2 linked regions of the Methylorubrum populi genome follow. The main gene of each other region encodes a partner of the protein of the gene in region 2 in a complex. Links are inferred from orthologs where the notes say so. Each region holds a gene or a part of one and is shown on either strand. Other genes may lie near its edges. The genes, in order: scpA and meaB.

What was found.
Region 1: the proteins of meaB (region 2) and scpA are in contact, whole or in part, in a crystal structure (PDB 8DPB), measured with the Methylorubrum extorquens proteins. The link is inferred for Methylorubrum populi from one-to-one orthologs. Residues at the interface, in SOR26638.1 of Methylorubrum extorquens: Arg20, Ala21, Ala24, Arg25, Thr28, Ser32, Arg33, Arg34, His37, Thr98, Gly99, Gly100, Ser101, Ile102, Leu103, Lys106, Thr107, Ala110, Ala113, Ile114, Asp115, Arg116, Ala118, Phe119, Ile120, Arg121, Pro122, Pro124; in SOR27001.1 of Methylorubrum extorquens: Glu577, Glu578, Asn579, Asp580, Gly581, Arg582, Arg583, Arg585, His596, Ala604, Ser605, Ala608, Asp609, Gly611, Phe612, Asp613, Val614, Asp615, Ile616, Gly617, Pro618, Leu619, Glu625, Arg628, Gln629, Val631, Glu632, Asn633, Asp634, Glu661.

Annotation. Positions count from the first base shown.
Region 1 is NZ_AP014809.1:5,605,783-5,609,007, forward strand. What follows is about bases 217-3,130. They hold scpA (methylmalonyl-CoA mutase), read right to left. Parts: upstream 2,800-3,130; coding sequence 634-2,799; downstream 217-633. Other genes in these bases: MPPM_RS26105 (mannose-1-phosphate guanylyltransferase/mannose-6-phosphate isomerase), read right to left, coding at 217-450; MPPM_RS26115 (hypothetical protein), read right to left, coding at 2,906-3,130. Outside these bases: more of MPPM_RS26105, read right to left, coding at 1-216; more of MPPM_RS26115, read right to left, coding at 3,131-3,225. UniProt on the Escherichia coli protein: Catalyzes the interconversion of succinyl-CoA and methylmalonyl-CoA. Could be part of a pathway that converts succinate to propionate.
Region 2 is NZ_AP014809.1:378,351-381,432, forward strand. What follows is about bases 1-2,771. They hold meaB (methylmalonyl Co-A mutase-associated GTPase MeaB), read right to left. Parts: upstream 1,996-2,771; coding sequence 1,006-1,995; downstream 1-1,005. Other genes in these bases: leuD (3-isopropylmalate dehydratase small subunit), read left to right, coding at 1-380; MPPM_RS01705 (pyroglutamyl-peptidase I), read right to left, coding at 362-1,009; MPPM_RS01715 (alpha/beta hydrolase), read left to right, coding at 2,142-2,771. Also shown: more of MPPM_RS01715, read left to right, coding at 2,772-3,082. UniProt on the Escherichia coli protein: Binds and hydrolyzes GTP. Likely functions as a G-protein chaperone that assists AdoCbl cofactor delivery to the methylmalonyl-CoA mutase (MCM) ScpA and reactivation of the enzyme during catalysis.

The sequences.
Region 1 (3,225 bases), 5.2 Mb from region 2 along the record:
GCCGAGCGTCATGATCTGGCCGAGCCGGGCGCCCAGCGCCGCCTCCTGCGCGGCGCGCGCGAAGGCGGCGGCATCCTCGATCACGTGATCGGCGGCCATCACCAGCACCACCGTCCCTGGCCCCCGGCGCGCGCCGTAAAGGGCGGCCACCGCCACGGCGGCGGCGGAGTCGCGCCGCTCGGGTTCGAGCAGGATGTCGGCACCGATCCCGCTCTGCGCGAGTTGCTCGGCGACGATGAAGCGGGATTCGGCCGAAGCGATCACGGTCGGCTTGGCGAACACGCTCCCGTCGGCGACGCGGCGGACGGTCGCCTGGAAGGTCGAGGTCGCGGGATCCACGAGCGGCGTGAACTGCTTGGGCATGCTCTCGCGCGAGGCCGGCCACAGCCGCGTGCCCGAGCCGCCGCACAGGATCACGGGCAGGATCTTTTCCCGGTCCGCCTCGGCCATCGCCCAACACCTTCGAAGAACGGGAGCGCTGCCGAGAGCCAAGCGGACGGCGGGCGCGAACATGCCCTGCCGTTTTAGCCGATCCACCGAGGCGGCACCACACGAGGTGCGGCGCCGCCTGGAATTCAGGTAAATTCGAACGAAAGGCGGGGGCATCGTCCCCGCCGGTCGAGGTGAGGTCGGTTACTCCGCCGCCTGACGCTCGCCGTAGCCGAGGCGATCGTTGAGTTCGCCTAGCAGCTTCACCGCCGCCTCCGCGATCACCGTGCCCGGCGGGAAGATGGCCGAGGCGCCCGCGGCGTAGAGCGCGTCGTAATCGCCCGGCGGGATGACGCCGCCGACCACGATCATCACGTCGTCGCGCCCTTCCGCCTTCAGGGCGGCCTTCAGTTCCGGCACGAGGGTCAGGTGGCCCGCCGCGAGCGAGGAGACGCCGACGATGTGCACGTCGTTCTCCACCGCCTGCCGCGCCGCCTCGTCGGGGGTGGCGAAGAGTGGCCCGATATCGACGTCGAAGCCGAGATCGGCAAACGCCGAGGCGATCACCTTCTGGCCGCGGTCGTGCCCATCCTGGCCCATCTTGGCGACCAGGATGCGCGGGCGCCGCCCGTCATTCTCCTCGAAGGCCTCGACGAGGCCGCGGACCTTCTCCACCACCGGCGACATGCCGCCCACCTCCCGCTTGTACACGCCCGAGATCGAGCGGATCTCGGCGCGGTGACGGCCCCACGCCTTCTCCAGCGCCTCCGAGATCTCGCCGACCGTGGCCTTGGCCCGCGCGGCGTTCACCGCCAGTTCGAGCAGGTTGCCCTCGCCGTCCGCGGCCTTCGTCAGCGCGGCCAGCGCCGCATCGACATCGGCCTGGTTGCGCTCGGCGCGCAGGCGCTTGAGCTTGTCGATCTGCTTGGCGCGCACGTCGGCATTGTCGACGCGAAGCAAGTCGATCTTCATCTCGTCATCGGGTTTGTACTTGTTGATGCCGACGATGGTCTGGCGGCCGGAATCGATCCGCGCCTGGGCGCGGGCGGCCGCCTCCTCGATGCGCAGCTTCGGGATGCCGGCCTCGATCGCCTTGGCCATGCCGCCGAGCGCCTCGACCTCGCGGATATGCTCCCAGGCCCGCGCAGCGATGTCCCGGGTCAGCCGCTCGACATAGTAGGAGCCGCCCCACGGATCGATGATCCGCGTCGTGCCGCTCTCCTGTTGCAGGAAGAGCTGGGTGTTGCGGGCGATGCGGGCCGAAAAGTCAGTGGGCAGTGCCAGAGCCTCGTCGAGCGCGTTGGTGTGGAGCGACTGGGTGCCGCCCTGCGTCGCCGCCATCGCCTCGATGCAGGTGCGGGTGACGTTGTTGAACACGTCCTGCGCGGTCAGCGACCATCCGCTGGTCTGCGAATGCGTGCGCAGCGGCAGAGACTTGTCGCTCTTGGGCTCGAACTCCTTGACGAGCTTCGCCCAGATCAGGCGCGCGGCCCGCATCTTGGCGATCTCCATGAAGAAGTTCATCCCGATCGCCCAGAAGAACGACAGGCGCGGTGCGAACTGGTCGATGGTCAGGCCCGCGGCGAGCCCCGCCTTGATGTACTCGACGCCGTCGGCGAGCGTGTAGGCGAGTTCGAGGTCCTGCGTCGCCCCGGCCTCCTGCATATGGTAGCCGGAGATCGAGATCGAGTTGAACTTCGGCATGTTCTTCGAGGTGTAGCCGAAGATATCGGAGATGATCCGCATCGATCCCTTGGGGGGATAGATGTAGGTGTTGCGGACCATGAACTCTTTCAGGATGTCGTTCTGGATCGTGCCGGCGAGCTTTTCGGGCGGCACGCCCTGCTCCTCGGCCGCGACGATGTAGAGGGCGAGGACGGGCAGCACCGCGCCGTTCATCGTCATCGACACGGTCATCTCGTCCAGCGGGATGCCGGAGAACAGCGTGCGCATGTCGTAGATCGAGTCGATCGCGACGCCCGCCATGCCGACATCGCCCGAGACGCGCGGGTGGTCCGAATCGTAGCCGCGGTGGGTGGCGAGGTCGAAGGCGACCGAGAGGCCCTTCTGGCCCGCCGCGAGATTGCGCCGGTAGAAGGCATTCGAATCCTCGGCGGTGGAGAAGCCGGCATATTGCCGGATCGTCCAGGGCTGGGTGACGTACATCGCCGGATAGGGGCCACGAAGATAGGGCGGCAGGCCGGGGAACGAGTCGATCCCCTCGCACCCCTCCCGATCCTCGGGGCCGTAGAAGCCCTTCACCGGAATGCCCTCGGGCGTCATCCACGGCTCCCCGGCCGGCGGAGGCGGCGCCTTGAAGCCGTCGGCCGCGTAGGCGACGGAGGCGAAATCGGGGATCCGGGAGCTCATCGTGCAGCTGTTCCTGGCGTCAGTCTCGGCATCAGCCGAGACGATGGATTTTTTTTGAGCATTATAGGCAAGCCACCAAACGCGGCTACTGTCCATAAGGCGGGGCTCACCGGCCGCGCTTGCGCCGGCTTCCTGTCACGTGGTGGCGCCCGCGCGCATCCCAGCGCACGCTTGGAGCCGGCCCCGAAGGCGCCGCGAGCCACGCCCGGCGCTGGGCGATCAGAGCTTTGAGCCGCTCGGCCCGCTTCTCCCGGCCGGCGCAGTCGCAAGGCCAGTCGCAATCGAAATGGTGCGAGCCGCCCTCGCCGGAAAACAGGCTGACGAAGGCCAGCACGATCCCGATCAGGCCGACCACGCCGATGACCAGGGCCGGCCACGCGAGGCCGAGGCCGACGAGGACGGCGATGGCGGCCTTGCCCGCCAGGG
Region 2 (3,082 bases):
ATTTCGGCTGCGGCTCGTCGCGCGAGCATGCGCCCTGGGCGCTCGCGGATTTCGGCATCCGCTGCGTGATCTCCACGAGCTTTGCCGACATCTTCTTCAACAACTGCGCCAAGAACGGCATCCTGGCGATCGTGGTCTCGCCGGACGAACTGGAGAAGCTGTTCGAGGATGCCGAGCGCGGCGCCAACGCCACGTTGACGATCGATCTCGCGGCGCAGACCATCAAGGGCCCGGACGGTGGCACCCTGCATTTCGAGATCGACGAGGGCCGCAAGCACAATCTGCTCAACGGCCTCGACGAAATCGGCCTGACCCTTGATCAGAAGGCCCCGGCGATCGACGCCTACGAGGCGAAGCTCGCTCAGCGCGAATGGGCCTGAGGAGCCGCTGACGGCCGCGCCCTGCCCCGCAGGGCGAGCACCCGCGCCGCCTCGGTGAAGGCTTGGGCCCAACGATCGGGCGCGGGCCGGCGGCGCCCTCCCCCGGGCTTCGGCCGCCGCGTGCGCGGCGGCATCGGGATATGCAGGAATACCGCCGGGCAGCCCTGCTCCAGGACACGGTAATAGGAGGCGTTGCACAGGTAGCGCCCGGCATCGCGCGAGGCCGCAGCGTCGAGCCCGGCCCGCTTCAGCGCGATCCGGACCGCGAGTGCGGCCGGGCTGGGCCTCTGCGCAGGGCCGTCCGGCTCGAAGGCCAGAGTTCGGCTCACCCTTCCCTCCGTATCGGGGAACAGGCGGCTGACCCGGTTCACCGCGCGGATCTCGACGCAGACGCGGGGGCGGCGCGCGGCGACGCCGATCATCAGAACCGCGCTCGGCCTCTTCGCCAGGACCGGAGCGAGCTGCGTATCGAGGGCACCGTAACGGGTGTTGAGCACGAGGCAGTCCGGCGCCTCCCCGAGGATGCGGCGCAGATGCGGCGACGCCGCCAGCCGCCGCGCGAGGCGCCCACTCGGATTGTCGGGCACGGTCGGAAACGGACCGAATCCCGTGATGAGCAGGCGGCTCACAGACCGATCAGCGCGGCGATCGCATCCGCACCGGCGGCGGGCGAATGCTCGCCGCCGGCGACCGCTCGCTCGGCGTCGGCGGTCGCTTGGCGCACCTCGGCGCTCCCGACGAGGCGCTGGTGCAGACGCTCGTGGACCAGCGCCCACATCCATTTCACGTCCTGCTCGCGCCGCTTCCTGGCGATCTCGCCGGTCGCCGTCAGCTTGGCGCGATGGTCCTCGATGCGGGACCAGAGAGAATCGAGCCCCTTTCCGTGAAGGCCGGAGATCGTGACGACCGGCGGCGTCCAAGTGGCGGAGGGCGGCGTCAGGATGTGGAGCGCGGCACGGTACTCGGAGGCGGCCGCGTTGGCGCGGCGCTCGCCCTCGCCGTCATCGGCCTTGTTGACCGCGATCATGTCGGCGAGTTCGAGGATGCCCTTCTTGATGCCCTGCAGCTCGTCGCCCGCGCCCGGCAGCATCAGCACGAGGAAGAAGTCGGTCAGGTCCGCCACCGCCGTCTCGGACTGGCCGACACCGACCGTCTCGACGAGGATCACGTCGAAGCCGGCCGCCTCGCACAACAGCATCGTCTCGCGGGTCTTGGCCGCGACACCGCCCAGCGTGCCTGAGGAGGGCGAGGGCCGAATGAAGGCGTTGCGGTCGATGGCGAGCCGCGCCATCCGCGTCTTGTCGCCGAGGATCGAGCCGCCAGTGCGGGTCGAGGACGGGTCCACCGCCAGCACCGCCACCTTGTGCCCGGCCTGCGTCAGCAGCGAGCCCAGCGCATCGATCGTGGTCGATTTGCCGACACCGGGCACTCCGGTGATGCCGACCCTGATCGCCCGCCCGGTCTGCGGCAGCACGGCATCGATCAGGTCACGCACCGCCGCCCGGTGATCGGCCCGGCGCGACTCGGCGAGGGTAATGGCACGCGCGAGCGCCGCCCGGTCGCCGGCCAGAAGCCGCTCGCGGATGTGATCCATGTCGGGAAGGGTCGCGCTCATCGCTCCTTCATGCCGGGGCCGCGGGCGGGCGTCGAGTGCTCAAAATCCCAATCGTGCCCCGCCACGGCCAAGATCATGCGCGAGGAAGGAGCGCCCGGCACCGGCCTGCCACCGGAACGGGATTTTTCGGGGATCCGAAACCGCTCATGCAGCCCTCCGACGCCACCCGCCGCTCCCTCCTGCGCCTGATCGGCCTGGCCGGCGTGGCCGGCCTCTCCCCCGCCCTGTCGGCCTGCGTCATGGACGGACTCGCCACCGGCACCGTCGGCGAGACGCAGTCGGCGCTCGACGTGAGCCCGGTGCTCCTCGTCGCCACGACCCGCCGTCCAGCCTCCGGAAATCCGCCCAAGGCGCCGTTTTTCGGCTCCGAGCGCGGGAGGGGCCTGAGCTTCGCCGAGGCGCGCATGTCGGCGCCGGACCGCTCGTTGATCGGCAAGGTCTCGGCGGTGGTGGGCGGCGACTGGGGCGTCCGCTCCGTCGGCGAGGTCACGACCGGTCCCGGCGCCGCGGCTGCCTTCGCGCAGTCGGCCTTCGGCCGCGACGTGCTGATCTACGTCCACGGATACCGCGAGAGCTTCGAATCGGCGGCGATCAGCGCCGCCCGCCTCTCGGACGGGATCCGCTTCAACGGCGCCTCGGCGCTGTTCACCTGGCCCTCGGCCGCGGCGACCTTCGATTACGGCTACGACCGCGAGAGCGCCCTGTGGTCCCGCGACGCCTTCGAGGATCTTCTGAAGACCGTGGCGACCACGCCGAGCGGCGGGCGCATCCACATCGTCGCCCACTCGATGGGCACGCTCCTCACGCTGGAGACGCTGCGCATGCTGCGGGTCGAGGCGGGCGAGGCGGCCGTCGCGCGGATCGGCGCGGTGGTGCTCGCCGCGCCCGACATCGATATCGACCTGTTCGCCAACGGCGTCGAGCGCCTGGGGCCGGACGCCAAGCGCATCACCGTCATCTCGGCCACAAACGACCGAGCGCTCGAACTGTCGGGCGCGATCGCCGGCGGCGTCGTCCGCGCGGGCGCCGCCGACCGGGAGCGCCTGGAAGCGCTCGGCGTGCGCGTGGCCGACGCGTCGGATTACGG